2 regions of the Variovorax sp. GW821-FHT10B04 genome follow, and region 2 is predicted to be linked to the other one. Evidence: riboswitches for the same ligand, from Rfam matches in the RefSeq annotation. Region 2 holds a riboswitch; the other holds the start of a gene.
What was found. Region 2 has a riboswitch for thiamine pyrophosphate ahead of AC07PZ_RS30785 (TonB-dependent siderophore receptor). Riboswitches for the same ligand answer to the same signal wherever they lie in the genome.
Positions count from the first base shown of each region.

Region 1: linked by a shared signal. The riboswitch ahead of thiC (phosphomethylpyrimidine synthase ThiC) and the one ahead of AC07PZ_RS30785 (TonB-dependent siderophore receptor) in region 2 are both predicted to bind thiamine pyrophosphate.

Region 1 is NZ_JBWKNQ010000006.1:12,904-20,419, reverse strand. Features, by position in the region: gene AC07PZ_RS16270 (ABC transporter substrate-binding protein) at 1-409, opposite strand, end outside; gene AC07PZ_RS16265 (MarR family winged helix-turn-helix transcriptional regulator) at 416-970, opposite strand; gene AC07PZ_RS16260 (PAS domain-containing protein) at 1,075-2,187, shown strand; TPP riboswitch at 2,849-2,959, shown strand; gene thiC (phosphomethylpyrimidine synthase ThiC) at 3,034-4,914, shown strand; gene AC07PZ_RS16250 (NAD-dependent succinate-semialdehyde dehydrogenase) at 4,925-6,364, opposite strand; gene AC07PZ_RS16245 (cytochrome P450/oxidoreductase) at 6,559-7,516, opposite strand, start outside.
Region 2 is NZ_JBWKNQ010000019.1:71,576-79,091, forward strand. Features, by position in the region: gene AC07PZ_RS30760 (TonB-dependent siderophore receptor) at 1-1,932, opposite strand, end outside; gene AC07PZ_RS30765 (FecR domain-containing protein) at 2,074-3,084, opposite strand; gene AC07PZ_RS30770 (sigma-70 family RNA polymerase sigma factor) at 3,088-3,591, opposite strand; gene AC07PZ_RS30775 (hypothetical protein) at 3,780-4,196, opposite strand; gene AC07PZ_RS30780 (hypothetical protein) at 4,588-4,773, opposite strand; TPP riboswitch at 4,950-5,060, shown strand; gene AC07PZ_RS30785 (TonB-dependent siderophore receptor) at 5,193-7,280, shown strand; tRNA gene AC07PZ_RS30790 (tRNA-Asn) at 7,349-7,424, shown strand.

The DNA of each region.
Region 1 (7,516 bases), on a different contig from region 2:
CCACGATGCTGTCCATGGCCTCGTACATCTTCTGGCCCAGGGTGTCGCGCTTGGCCCAACGCGCGAGCGAGGCGATCACGTCCTGCGATGTGACCGGCGCACCGTCATGGAATTTCAGGCCGGGGCGCAGCGTGAAGGTCCAGACCTTGTTGTCCGCGCTGGCGCTGTACTTGTCGACCATCTGCGGCTTGATCACACCCTTCTCGTCCATGCCGAACAGGGTGTCGTAGATCATGAAGCCGTGATTGCGCGTGATGTTGGCCGTGGTCCAGATCGGATCGAGGATCTTCAGGTCGGACGAGGGCACGGTGCGCAGCACGGTTTCGGCCGATGCGCCGGCGGAAAGCGTCAGGGCCAGCGCCGACACGGACAGCGCGAGCGCACGGCGAAGCGAAATTGGAATAGCCATGGTGTCTTACTTCTTTCGGGGAGCGGGGGAAGGGGAACGGGACGGGCGGGACGACGGGGTGGAGGCCTTGGAAGCGGTCTTGCTGGCGCGCAACTCGGCCAGCAGGAACTCGAAGATGTCGCGCGAGCCGGCCTCGGCGTCGATGAGCTTGTGGAGGATGCGGCGCAGCGTGTCGACCTCGGAGACGGTCAGGCAGTCGAGGAAGCGCGCTTCCATCTCCTTGCCGATCGGCTCGGCGCGCTGGACGATGTCGACGCCGCCATCGGTCAGGAACAAGTGGATCTGGCGCGCGTCCTCGTTGCCGATCTGCCGCGTCACCAGCTCGCGCTGCACCAGCGCGCTGATCAGCTTGGAGACGAGCGTCTTCTCGATCGCGCAGACCTGCACCAGCTGGCCCATCGTGATGCCGGGCGTGGTGCCGATCGCGCGCAGCAGGCGGATGTCGCGGATCGACAGGCCGATCTCGATCTCGTACACGCGCGAGCCGCGGTCGCGCGTGCGCTCGCTTGCCATGTCGAGCAGGACGTTGATGTAGTCGGTCTTGAGCTTGAGCGGCTTCATGGTGTTTTGTAGAAATATTCAATAGTTGAAATATTCAACTATATTTTTGGCAGATGCAAGCTTCGGGCCAGCGTTCAGGGAAAGTCCCGAGGCGTGGATGCGCCGTGTTGGCGCGTGAAGGGCCTGCTGATTGCAGGGCGATACGGCCGAACTGGTGCAGCGCGCACCGCGTTGCCGCGCGGCCAAGCCATGCACGCGTCTTCGAGGCCGTACCGGCGCCCCTAAACTTCATGCATGGACATGCGCCGTCGCCGGTGCGTGTCGCTTCAGGCAACGACGATCAGGAGCACAGCGCGATGAACCAAGAACCACCGATCGACTTCAACGATCCCGTCTGGGCCATTCTTCGAAGCCTGCCGTCCATGCTGTCCTATTGGGACCGCGACCTGCGCTGCCGTTTCGCGAACCGCGCGCACGAGGACTGGTTCGGCGTCAAGCCTTCGCAGTTGTTCGACAGTGCATTGATCGATCTTCTCGGCCCCGAAATCTTCGCGAGGAGCGAGCCCTACATTCGTGGCGTGCTGCGGGGAGAACCGCAGGAGTTCGATCGAGTGCCGACAGACTCGGAGCGCATCCATCGGCCGGGCCTGGTCAACTTCCTTCCGCACATCGTGAACGGCAAGGTCATCGGCTTCGTCGTGCAGGTGACCGACGTGACCCGGCTGTACGACATGCAGGTACAGCTGCAGCAACAGGTCGACGACAAGGAGAAGGCCCTGGCCGCACTGCAGAAGAGCAGTGCCAATCTCCGGCAGGCACAGGCGCTGGGGCAGATCGGCAGCTGGACCCTGGATGCAACCAGCGGAACGATGACCTGGTCGTTGCAGCTCCATGCACTTTTCGGTCGTGACCCGGCAGCGGGACCGCCGAGCTTTCAGGAGCATGCAGTCTGCTACACGCCCGAAAGCTGGCAGCGCCTGGTCCGGACGGTGGACCAGGCGGTGAAGAACGGCGAGCCCTATACGCTGGAACTCGAATACGTCCACAGCAGCGGGCGCCGTGGCTGGCTGGAAGCGCGTGGTGCTTCGCAACGCGACGAACGTGGAGGCGTCACGGCGTTGTACGGCACGGCGCAGGAAATTACGGGGCGTCGCCTGGCGGGAAGCGTCGAAAGCCAGACCCAGCGGATCATTGCGCTGGAAGCCGAGCTGCTTTCCAGGGAAGCGAGGATCGCGGAGCTCGAACGCAAGCTGGCGCTGGCGGGCAAGGCGCGTTGATATCGGCACCGATTGCATCGGCTGTCGAGGCGGACGGCCTGTGCTGCAGGCCTTCATCGGATGTCGTGGTTCGATCGTCTTGAAAGCGCGATAAATATGCTAACGGCCTGCGGTTGGTAGCGTTGGGTAACGCGGGAGCCCCATCGCCGCCCAGGCACGGCCCGGGACGGCCGTCCCGAAGGCTGCGTTAGTGCCTTTCGAGATGTCGCATGGGAAGGCCGGGTTCATGACCTGTTTGCCAAGCCTCGGACGCGGATCACGTGTCGGTGACGATGTAAAGCAGCCGCTGAGGGGATCGTGACGGCGACCGCACCATGCGACGGGCGAGAACAACCGGCGCAGCACGTGCGCACCCATCGATCGCTCGGAAACGAAAAAGCCGCCTCGAGGGCGGCTTTTTTCTGGAATGTGGCCGTGGACACTTACGCGGTCCACGTTACGGCATGTTCACTTGCAGGAGCTACCTTGTATTTTTCTCGTCGTGGTAACTCTTGGTCGACGTGCCGTTATGAGATCCGGCTTGCCTGCGCAGGCATTGCCCAACAACTCGATGGGCAAGAGGCGGAGTATAGCATGCTTTGGAGAGGCGCCGTTCAAAGCGAATTGCGTACGCAACAAGGATCGTTCGACTGGACGCCGCCGACATCGCCGCCCTAGAATCCGCGACGCTCCGGGGCGCACGTGCATGACGTGCTGAGATGGCGAATCCTATCGCCGAACCCGCGAACTTGAACCGGTTAGTACCGGCGGAAGAAGAGCTGCAGTTCCCCTGATCCACAGGTCCGTTCCGGGCCGTGGGTCCGTCGAGCGATTGCGGAGCACATCCATGCCAACCAGGAGTGCCCCATGAACGCCATCGACAAGTTCGCCTCGCTGCTCACGCTGACGCGCGAGCCATTTCCTTCCTCGGTCAAGTCCACCATTGCCGGCAGCCGGCCCGACCTGCGCGTGCCCGTGCGCGACGTCGCGTTGACCAATGGCGAGACCGTATCGCTCTACGACACCTCCGGGCCTTACACCGATGCGGCAGTCGACATCGATGTGCGCCGTGGCCTGCCCGACGTGCGTGGCGCATGGGTCGCGGAACGTGGCGACACAGAGATCTATGCCGGCCGTCAGCCTGCTGCACTTGACGACGGCGTGAAGGGCGAAGAGAACGCGCGCATCGCCCAGTTGCGCGCCGATGCGGCCGCGCTGCAACGCATGCCGCGCCGCGCCAAGGGGGGCGGCAACGTCACGCAGATGCACTACGCCCGTCGCGGCATCGTGACGCCCGAGATGGAGTACGTGGCGCTGCGCGAGAACGGCAAGCGCGAATGGATGGCCGAGTACCTGGCGAATGCCGAGCGCGCGAAGCGCGTCATGGGCAACCCGATGGGCGCGTCGATCCCGAAGATCATCACGCCCGAGTTCGTCCGTGACGAAGTGGCGCGGGGCCGCGCGATCATTCCGGCCAACATCAACCATCCCGAGGTCGAGCCGATGGCGATCGGGCGCAACTTCAAGGTGAAGATCAACGCGAACATCGGCAATTCGGCCGTCACCTCGAGCATCGAGGAAGAAGTGGAGAAGCTGGTGTGGGCGATCCGCTGGGGCGCGGACAACGTGATGGACCTGAGCACCGGCAAGAACATCCACACCACGCGCGACTGGATCGTGCGCAACAGCCCGGTGCCCATCGGCACGGTGCCGATCTACCAGGCGCTGGAGAAAGTGGGTGGCGTGGCCGAGGATCTGACCTGGGCGATCTACCGCGACACGCTGATCGAGCAGGCGGAGCAGGGCGTCGACTACTTCACCATCCACGCGGGGCTGCGCCTGCCCTTCATCCATCTCACGGCCGACCGCATGACGGGCATCGTGTCGCGCGGCGGATCGATCATGGCCAAGTGGTGCATCGCGCACCACCAGGAGAGCTTTCTCTACACGCACTTCGAAGACATCTGCGACATCATGAAGGCCTATGACGTGAGCTTCTCGCTCGGCGATGGCCTGCGGCCCGGCAGCGGCGCCGACGCGAACGACGAAGCCCAGTTCGCCGAGCTTCGCACCCTTGGCGAACTCACGCAGGTCGCGTGGAAGCATGACGTGCAGACCATGATCGAAGGGCCCGGCCATGTGCCGATGCACATGATCCAGGCCAACATGGACGAGCAGCTCAAGCACTGCCACGAAGCGCCGTTCTACACGCTCGGGCCGCTGACCATCGACATCGCGCCGGGCTACGACCACATCGCCAGCGCGATCGGCGCGGCCATGATCGGCTGGGCCGGCACCGCGATGCTGTGCTACGTCACGCCCAAGGAACACCTCGGCCTGCCCGACCGGGACGATGTGAAGCAGGGAATCATTGCGTACAAGATCGCGGCGCACGCGGCCGACGTCGCCAAGGGCCATCCGGGGGCGAGGTCGCGCGACGACGCGTTGAGCAAGGCGCGCTTCGAGTTCCGCTGGCAGGACCAGTTCAACCTGGGTCTGGACCCGGACACGGCCCGCGACTTCCACGACGAAACGCTGCCCAAGGATGCGAGCAAGACGGCGCACTTCTGCTCGATGTGCGGCCCGAAGTTCTGCTCGATGAAGATCACGCAGGAGGTGCGCGACTACGCGGCACAGCGTGGTCTGGACGAAGACGCCGCCATGCGAGACGGCATGGCGGGCAAGTCGGCCGAATTCAAGAGCGGCGGCGGCGAGATCTACATCCCGATCCAGTCCGCACGCCCTTGACGGCCGGCACTCAGGACATGATCGACACGGCCTTGGTGTTGAGGTAAGCCTCGACGGCTTCGGGGCCGCCTTCCGAACCGTAGCCCGAGTCCTTCACGCCGCCGAAAGGCATTTCCGGCGACGGCGTGGCGGGCTGGTTGATCCACAGCATGCCGACTTCGACGCGGCGCGACAGCAGGTGCGCGTTCTTGATCGACGAGGTGAACGCATAGCCGGCCAGGCCGAAGGGCAGGCGGTTCGATTCGGCGATGGCTTCTTCCAGCTTGTCGAAGCCGCGGATCGCGGCGATCGGGCCGAAGGGCTCGTTGTTGAACACGTCGGATTCGAGCGACACGTCGGTCAGCACCGTCGGTGCGAAGAAGTTGCCGCTGCTGCCGACGCGTTCGCCGCCGGTGGCGACCGTGGCCCCGGTGGCGTGGGCGTCCTGCACGATCTTCGCCATCGCGCTCAGGCGGCGGTCATTGGCCAGCGGGCCGATCGTCGTGCCTTCGGCCAGGCCGTCGCCGAGCTTCAGACCCTGTGCGTGCTTGACCAGCAGCGACGCGAACTCGGCCTTCAGGCTGTTGTGCACCAGGAAGCGGGTCGGCGAGATGCAGACCTGGCCGGCGTTGCGGAACTTGGCTGCGCCCGCAGCCTTGACGGCCAGCGCCACGTCGGCGTCCTCGGCCACGATCACCGGTGCGTGGCCGCCGAGTTCCATCGTGGCGCGCTTCATGTGCAGGCCGGCCAGCGATGCGAGCTGCTTGCCCACGGGCGTCGAGCCGGTGAAGGTGATCTTGCGGATGATCGGATGCGGGATCAGGTAGTTCGAGATCTCGGCCGGGTCACCGAACACCAGGCCGACCGTGCCGGCCGGCACGCCGGCATCGACGAAGGCCTTGATCAGCGCCGCAGGCGACGCGGGCGTTTCTTCCGGGGCCTTCACCAGGAACGAGCAGCCGGCGGCCAGCGCGGCGCCGAGCTTGCGCACCACCTGGTTGATCGGGAAGTTCCAGGGCGTGAAGGCGGCGACCGGGCCGACCGGTTCCTTCATCACCAGCTGCTGCGCTGCAAGGTTGCGCGACGGCACGATGCGGCCGTAGACGCGGCGGCCTTCGTCGGCGAACCACTCGATGATGTCGGCCGAAGCCAGCGTTTCGCCGCGCGCTTCGGCCAGTGGCTTGCCCTGTTCCTGGGTGAGCAGGGGCGCGATCTCGGCAGCGCGTTCGCGGATGAGTGCAGCGGCGCGCCGCATGATGGCCGCGCGTTCGTTGGCCGGCACGTCGCGCCAGGCTTCGAAGCCCTTTTGCGCTGCAGCCAGCGCACGGTCGAGATCGGTGATGCCTGCGTGGGCGACGGTGCCGATCACTTGGCCGGTGGCGGGGTTGCGCACGTCGATCGTCTTGCCGCTCTGGGCGTCCACCCATTCATTGGCGATGAGCAACTGCGTGGAGGGATAGGAAGTGGTCATGAAGCGTCTTTCGTCGGAGAGCGGATGAAGGTGAGCGGTGGGGCAGGCCGTCGCTGGCGGGGCAGCCATCGCTCGACGTTTCGGCCATGCAGGCCGAAAGGCGACATGCTAAGCCAGAGCGCGGTCGGTTGTCTCGGGCGAGGTCATGGACGCGTCCGACGCCGGAGACGGTCGATTCAGTCCGCAACGCCGCCTCACAGTTCCAGCACGATCCGCTGCCCGCAGGCACGGGAGCAGCAGCTCATCATCCGTTGTCCGGCATCGCGTTCGCTGCGGGTGAGCACCAGATCGCGGTGATCGACCTCGCCGGCCAGCACGCGCACTTCGCACGAACCGCACAGGCCTTCCTCGCAGTCGCTCTGCACGTCGATGTTGGCACCGCGCAGCGCCGCCAGCAGCGTCTGGTCGGGCCGCACCTGCACGGTGATGCCGGAGTCCTTGAGCTCGACTTCGAAGCCATGCTCGCGTGACGGGTCCAGCGTGCCGATGGTCGATTCGAAATGCTCCACGCGCAACGCATCCTCGGGCCAGTGCGCGCACGCCGCTTCGAGCGCGTCGAGCATCCGCTTCGGTCCGCAGGCATAGATCTGCGTGCCCTCGGCCGGCGCGCGCAGCAGCGCCGGCAGGTCGTTGCGGCCGCCTTCGTCGCGCACGTGCAGCTGCAGTCGTTCGCCGTGCAGCGCCGCCAGTTCGTCGAGCAGCGCCATCGTGCGGCGACTGCCGCCGCTGTAGTGCAGCACGTAGTCGATGCCCAGCTCACGTGCCCGACGCGCCATGGCGCTGACCGGCGTGATGCCGATGCCGCCGGCCACGAAGACCAGGCGCCGTGCGCTTTCGTCGAGCCTGAAATGGTTGCGCGGCCCGCGAATCTTCAGCCGGTCGCCAACCTTGGCATGCGCATGCATCCAGGCCGAGCCGCCGCGGCTGTCGGGCTCGCGCAGCACGGCGATCTCCAGCGCATGCGCGTCGGCCGGATCGCCGCACAGCGAGTACTGGCGCGACAGCCCGGTGTCGCCGCATTCGACGTCGATGTGCGAGCCCGGCGCCCAGCGCGGCATCGCGCGGCCATCGGGCGACACCAGGCGCAGGCGCACGATGCCTTCGGCCACCGGCATCGCCTGCTCGACGAGGACAGTGCGCGTGATCGCATGC
Region 2 (7,516 bases):
GGTGAGCGGCGCGATCGGGCGGTCGTTCGCGTCCTTGTAGTAGGTCTGCGGATGGAAGATGTCGGTGTGGCTTGCATAGACCGACCAGGTCGTGTCGATGTCGTAGACGATGCCCGCGTAGGGCACGACCTTGGCGCTGATGTTCAGGTCGTCGTCGACGCTCGTCACGCCGGCCAGGCTGGTGCTCTGGTCACGCAGCTGGTACCAGCTGGTGCGCGCACCGACGATGACCGACAGCGCGTCCGTCGGCCGCAGCCGCACGGCCGCCGACAGGCCCTTCTCGGTGGTGAGGATGTTGCGGTCGGCGCGCTTGGGCGACGCAGGCTGCGCGATGTCGCCGTCCCACGCGAAGTAGTTCGGAATGCTCGTGAACGTCGAGGTGTGCAGCTCCGCGTCCTGCTTCTGGCGCGAGTAGCCGGCGCCGAGCATCAGCTCGTGCGTGCGGCCCCACAGCGTGAACGGGCCGGTCAGCGCGAGGTTGAGCGCGTCGGTGGTCGACTCGGACGGCAGCGCGCCCGACAGCATGCGGATGCCGGCACCGGTCGTGCGGTCCACGCTGCCGTTGTAGGCCGAGCCGTAGAACACGTCCTTCGACTGGTCGAGATGGCTGGCCGCCAGGTCGAGCTTCCAGCCGCCGCCGAACTCGTGCTTCAGGCTGGCGAAGGTCTGGGTGCTGTCGTTGTTCCAGTACGACCAGCGCGCCGCCGGGTTGAACGAGCGCGGGAAGTTCGTGCGCGTGCCGTCGCTGTAGAACAGCGGGATGTGGCCGAAGGTCGCGCCGTCGGCACGTGTCTCCATGTGGTCGACGCCCACGGTCAGCAGGGTGTCGGGCGTGAGGTCGGCCTCGACGATGGCGTACAGGTTGCGCGTGTCGCGGCTGTAGCGATCGACGTACGAGTTCGCGTTCTGCGCCGCGGCGACGATGCGGCCGCGCACGCTGCCGCTTTCGTTGAGCGGACCCGAGAAGTCGGCCGTGCTGCGCACCTTGTCCCACGAGCCAACGCCCAGCGACACGCTGCCCGCGAACTCGGCGGTCGGCTTCTTGCGCACCAGGTTGAGCGTGGCCGACGGATAGCCGGCGCCGGTCAGCAGGCCGGTCGCGCCCTTGACGATCTCGACGCGGTCGTAGATCGCGCTGTCGCCGATCGCGGTGGTGTACTGGTTGGAGGTGTCGAGCGTGCTGGGCACACCGTCGAACTGCAGGTTCTCGATCGAGAAGCCGCGCGCATAGAAGGTCGCGCGTTCGCTGTCGTTGCGCCCGACCGTCACGCCGGGTGCCTTGTCGAGGATCTCGGGCACGCTGATCAGTGCCTGGTCGTCGATCTGCTGGCGCGTGATCACGCTGACCGACTGCGGCGTCTCGCGCGGCGACAGTGCGAGGCGCGTCGCGGTGGCGGTGGAGCGCGTGGTGTACGAGCCCGTGCCTTCGGTCGTGCCGTCGCGTGCGGCGGTGGCGGTCACGCGCACCTCGGCCAGCGTGGTGGGTGAGCCTGCCGCGCCGGTGGTGCCGCTCGCCGAAGAGCCCGGCAGCGCCCGCAGCGCATAGCCGCCGCCGGCTGCGCGCACGGCGCCGAGGCCGCTGCCGTCGAGCGCTTGCGACAGCGCCTGTTCGACCGTGCGGCTGCCGTTGACGCCACGGCTGTTCAGTCCGTCGGTCAGCTTCGACTCGAAGGTGATCAGCACGCCGGCGTCGCGGCCGAGCCGGTTCAGCACGCCTTCCAGCGGGCCGGCCGGAATGTCGTAGTGCCGCAGCTCGCGGGCGTCGCGGCCCTCGGGGTTGGCCGGCTGGGCCAGCGCGGCTTGCGGCGCGAGCAGGCCGGCCGTGACCAGGCTGGCCGTGGTGCCGACGCAGAGCGTTTGCAGGGCGAGGGAAAGCGGGTGGAAGCGCGCCTTGCGGAGTGCAGGGGCGGGCAAGCCGTTGCGTTGCAGCATGAGCGAATACCTTCGATGGTGGAGTCGACGAGAAGAAGAGAAAAAGGCACGGCATCCGCGCCCTTCCTTTCCTTGACAGGCAACCCTGCCGAAACAGCTCAAGTATTTTTCGGCGGCATCGTTCCGCGCCGGCCGAATCGTTCAGCGCCTTCGGCGCAGGCCCACGCTGACCCAGTAGCGGGTGTAGGTATGGATCTGGACCGGCAGCGAGGAGGTCAGCGCGGTCAGCACGCGGTCGGTGTCGTCCAGCGGATAGGCGCCCGACACCTCGAGGCCCGCAATGGCCGGGTCGCAGCCCAGGCGGCCGGGCCGGTAGCGCCCCAGTTCCGCGAGGAAATCCGCCAGGCGCATGTGCGACGCGACGAGCATGCCGTCGATCCAGGCGTTCGCATGCGCGTTGAGCACGCCGGCCGCCATGGCCTGCGTGCGGGTGAAGCGGCCCGCTTCGCCGGCCTGCAGCGTGTGGCTGCGCGCCGCCGCGTCGAGCGGCTGCAGTTCGACCGCACCCTGCAGAACGCCGACGTCGACCGAGGCGTCGTCGCGCTGGCGCACGGTGAAGCGGGTGCCGAGCGCGCGGGCCGTGCCCGCCTCGGTCTGCACGAGGAAGGGGCGCTGCATCGCGTCGGCCGCGGTCTGCACCAGGATCTCGCCGCGCACCAGCTGGAGCACGCGGCGCTCGGTGTCGAAGCGGACGTTGATGGCGCTGCCGGTGTTCAGCATCACGTCGCCGCCATCGGGCAGCCGCAGCGTGCGCCGTTCGCCGATGGCCGACACCTGGTCGGCGGTCCAGGCGCGCCAAGGTGTGGATTGCCGTGCCACCAGCGTCGTGCCGCCCGCCACCACCAGCGCGGTCAGCAACTGGACGCCGCGGCGCCGGCGCATCGACTGCGGTGCGGCACTCAGCGCAGCGCGGGCCAGCGGCGTCGGAATGCCGGCCAGCCGGCCGCCGACGTTCTCGATGCGCTGCCAGGCGGCCTCGTGTGCCGGATCGGCATCGCGCCAGCGCTGCCAGCGCGCGTGCTGTGCGATGCCGGCATCGCCGCCCTGGAGCGCGATCCACCATTGCACCGCCTGTTCGGCGATCGCGGGCGCGATCCGCGTGTCGCCGCCGGGCAGCGGTGCGGCGAGGGTGTCGTTGTGCAGCGAAGCCATCGGCTATTCCGGGAAGAAGCAGCGCATGGCCGCCTTGGCGAGATGCCGCTTGACGGTCGACAGCGAGATGCCGAGCTCGGCTGCGATCTCGGCCTGGCCCATTCCTTCGAGCTGCGCGAGCAGGAAGGCCTGCTTGGCCTGCGCCGGCAGGCCGCTCAGCCGGCGGTCGATCTCGATCAGCGTCTCCAGCACGATGAGCCGTGCTTCGGGCGAGGGCGCCACCGGTTCGGGCAGCAGCGCGAGCGCATCGAGATAGGCCCGCTCGATCGCGCGCCGGCGCACGTGGTTGATCAGCAGGTTGCGCGCGATGGTCGTGAGGTAGGCGCGGGGCTCCTGCACCGCGTCGAGCCCCGGCGCGCGCAGCACGCGCACGAAGGTGTCCTGCGCCAGGTCGGCCGCGTCGAAGGCGTTGCCCAGCTTCTTGCGCAGCCAGCCCTGCAGCCAGCCGTGGTGGTCGCGATAAAGCGCGTGCAGAAGGGCGTCGAGGGCGGGTTCGGCGGCAGGCATGGAGCGGCGCGGCGCCGAGGTCTTGCAGGGGCTTGACCCCCGTTGACCTCGGCAAAGCAAATAAGAACTGTTCTCATTGTAAATGCCAAGGGTGACCGGGCATCCCCATTTCTTCCAGGGGCCCCCGGCTCGACGACGTCCGGCCGGGCTCGATCAGAACGTCGGCCACGCTGGCGAGCGCGGAGTGCCTATTTGTGGCGGCGCGATGGAACGGGCGGCAGCGACAGTGCAGGTGGCGGCGGCGGAGGCACGACGTCGATCAGCGTGTCGACCGTCTCCTCCGCCGGCTTCGCCGCGTCGGTCGGCACGTCGATGTCCGGGATCGATATGGCCTGGCCTGGGAAGGTTTCGAACGAGATGTCCGATGTCGCTTCGGTCGACTCGGTCGGCGTGCTCGCCGAAGGTTCCTGGACGACGGCGGCCTGGCGCTGCGCCAGCGCGCCCAATGTACTGACCGCGATGAGCACCAGCCACGTGGCGCCGATCTTCCAGCGTCGGGGGACGCCGCCGTTGAAGCGGAACCATGCGGGCTTGGCCAGGCTGGCAATGAAACCGATCACCGACGCCGCACCCACGACGGCAAACAGCAGGCCGGTGGCTGTCATGGCGCACGCCCCCTGAGCGCCGCTCGATGGGCGAGGTCGTCCGCAAACTGCGGCAGCGACGCGACGTATCGCCTCAATCGCATCGGAAGCGAACCCCCGGTTCGCCTGGCACGGGCTTCAGCAGGCGAACGGGATCGCCGCTGTTCCTGCAATACGCCTCGGCTTCGTCTGCCGTCGGAGACAGCAGCAAGCCGTCTCCGAGGCGAGTCACCCGGGCGGCAGGCCGCGTGTTGCAGCCTGCGGTACACGCGGCGACGAGGATCAGGGCCCACGCGCAGCGTGGGACAGATGAATGAACCGCCATGGGTCGAAAAGAAATGGCCATCTGCGCGAGTATGGCCGCTCGAAGGGCTTGCAGCCTGCGGAGGCAGGGGGAGCCGGCCGGGAAGGCTCAGGCGCCGGCCTGGGTTCGACCTCGCGGCATGTGGGTCTGACGCATGCGGAAGACGCGGCCCATGGCGCGGCGGAATCGGCGATCGGCGTCATCGGCACGTCCGGCCGTCAATGCCAGGCTCAAGAAAAATATCGCGAGCACGCCGTACACGCTGAAACCGAGGCACCACATCAGGACGGACATGTTCTTGCTCCTTTGTTGTATGGAGCTACTTTGCATCTCTCGATGCATGTTCCTTATCGGATACCGATGTATCCAATCGTCAGATTGCACGCTACGGGTTTGCTCGGGGGGCGGGCCGACGCGAGGGGCAGGCAGGCGCTGCCTTTACAATCCGGCCCGCTCCGCCGCAAGACGGAGCTCTTCGCTAGGGGTGTTGCCGAGCCGTCGCAGGACAGCCAGGTGACTGAGAGAGTCCCTTTGAACCTGATTGAGGTAATCCTCGCGCAGGGAAGCTGGTCCGGCAGCCGTCTCGTCATGCACGCCATGCGCGCGCGGCCATCTCATCGTCCAAGCCGGGCCGTGCCCACCTGCCAACAATTTGCACTGGAGCAAATGTGGCACACAGAAAAAATGAAATCGCCCGCGCCTTCGCGGCCCTGATGACGCTGGCCGGCGCCGCGCACGCCCAGCAGGCGACGCTCCCGACCGTCACGGTCGATGAACGCACGGCACCGCGCCAGGCCGACGTGAGCGGCTTCGGCGATCTGCCGCTGAAGGACGTGCCGATCTCCGCCACCGTCATCGACAGCACGCAGATCCAGGCGAGCGGCGCGCGCCGGCTGGCCGACCTCGTGCAGTTCGATGCCTCGGTCACCGACGCGTACAACTCGGCCGGCTACATCGACTACCTCACGGTGCGTGGCTTCGTGCTGGACAACCGCTTCAACTACCGGCGCGAAGGTCTGCCGATCAATGCCGAGACCTCGATCCCGCTCGACAACAAGGAACGCGTGGAGATCCTGCGCGGCACCAGCGGCATCCAGGCCGGCACCAGCGCGCCGGGCGGGCTGGTGAACTACGTGGTCAAGCGGCCGACCGAGAAGGACTTGCGCGAAGTGCGCGTGGAGCTGTCGGGACGCGGCGGCGTGCTGGGCGCGGTCGACCTGGGCGGCCGCTTCGGCGAGGACCGCCAGTTCGGCTACCGGCTCAACGTGGTGAGCGAAGACATCAAGCCGCGCACCTACGACCTCGACGGCCATCGCAATCTCTTCTCGCTGGCCACCGACTGGCGCATCACGCGCGACTCGGTGCTCGAGGCCGAGATCGAATACAGCAAGAAGACGCAGCCGAGCCAGAACGGCTTCAGCCTGCTCGGCAACACGCTGCCGGCGCCGGTCGACCCGCGCATCAACCTGAACAACCAGAGCTGGTCGCAGCCCTCGGTCTTCGAAGGCCTCACTGGCACGCTGCGCTTCAGCCAGGCCATCAACGACGATTGGCGCTGGAGCGCGCAGCTCGGCCAGCAGCGGTTGAAGACCGACGACCGCCTGGCCTACGCCTTCGGCTGCAGCGCCGAAGGCAACTACGACCGCTACTGCTCCGACGGCACCTTCGACTTCTACGATTTCCGCAGCGAGAACGAGCGCCGCGTGCAGACCGCCGGCAGCCTCAACCTCAAGGGCAAGGCGACGACGGGCGGCGTGCAGCACGACCTGTCGTTCGGGCTCATGGCGAGCCGCGTGCGCAACCGCTTCCAGGACCAGGCCTACAACTACGTCGGCACCGGCAACGTGCAGGGCACGGCGATCGTGCCGGCCGATCCGACGCTGAGCGACGTCAACACCAACCGCGACGAGCGCTCGACGGAGCTGTCGGCGCAGGATGCGATCCGCTGGACGTCACGATTCACGACCTGGGTCGGCGCGCGCTACACACGCTTCGACCGCGACAGCGTGCGCACCGACGGCTCGCAGCCGACCGGCTACGAGCAAGGCATCACGACGCCATGGCTCGCCGCGAGCTATGCGCTGCGGCCGGACCTGATGGCCTACGCCAGCTGGGGCAAAGGCGTCGAATCGCAGGTCGTGCCGAACAAGAGCGCGCAGTACAGCAACGCAGGTGAAGCGCTGCCGTCGTTGAGCTCGCGCCAGTGGGAGATCGGCTTGAAGGGCGGCGACAACGTGCTCGGTTGGCAGCTCGCCTGGTTCGACATCACCCGGCCCATGACCAATCTCGATGCCTGCAGCCGGCTCGGCATCACGCCGTGCGAAGGGGCCTACGACGGAAGCGAAAGGCACAGCGGCCTTGAAGCGAGCGCGCAATGGTCGCAAGGCCCCTGGCGTCTAGCCGGCGGTATCACGCTGATCGACGCCAAGCGCGAAGACAGCACGATGGAGCCGTCCACCAATGGCCAGCGCCCGACCAACGTGCCCAAGCAGGTCCTGCGTGCGCAGGCGGCTTACCGCATCGCCGCGGTGCCGGGCCTGGAAGTGCAGACGCAGGTGTCCTATGAAGGCCGCCGCAACGTGCTGCCCGATGGCTCGGTCACGCTGCCTTCGTGGACGCGCTTCGATGCGGCCTTGCGCTACGACACCAGGATCGGTGGAGCGAACACGAGCTGGACGCTGGGCGTCGACAACCTGTTCGATCGTCGCTACTGGAAGGAGTCGCCGTACCAGTACGGCCACGTCTACCTGTTCCCCGGTGCGCCGCGCACGCTGCGGCTGACCATGACTGCAAATATTTGAAGAAATTTGCGCCTTCGAGTGCCGTTTTTCAGGAGGCCCGAAAAATAACGCTATAATCTGAGGCTTGTTCCCCGATAGCTCAGTTGGTAGAGCGCCGGACTGTTAATCCGTAGGTCCCTGGTTCGAGCCCAGGTCGGGGAGCCATAGAAAAAGACCTTACGCAACAACGAGTTGCGGATGGTCGACGAAAGCCAAGATTGTTCACTGTGAACATCTTGGCTTTCTCATTTCAGCTC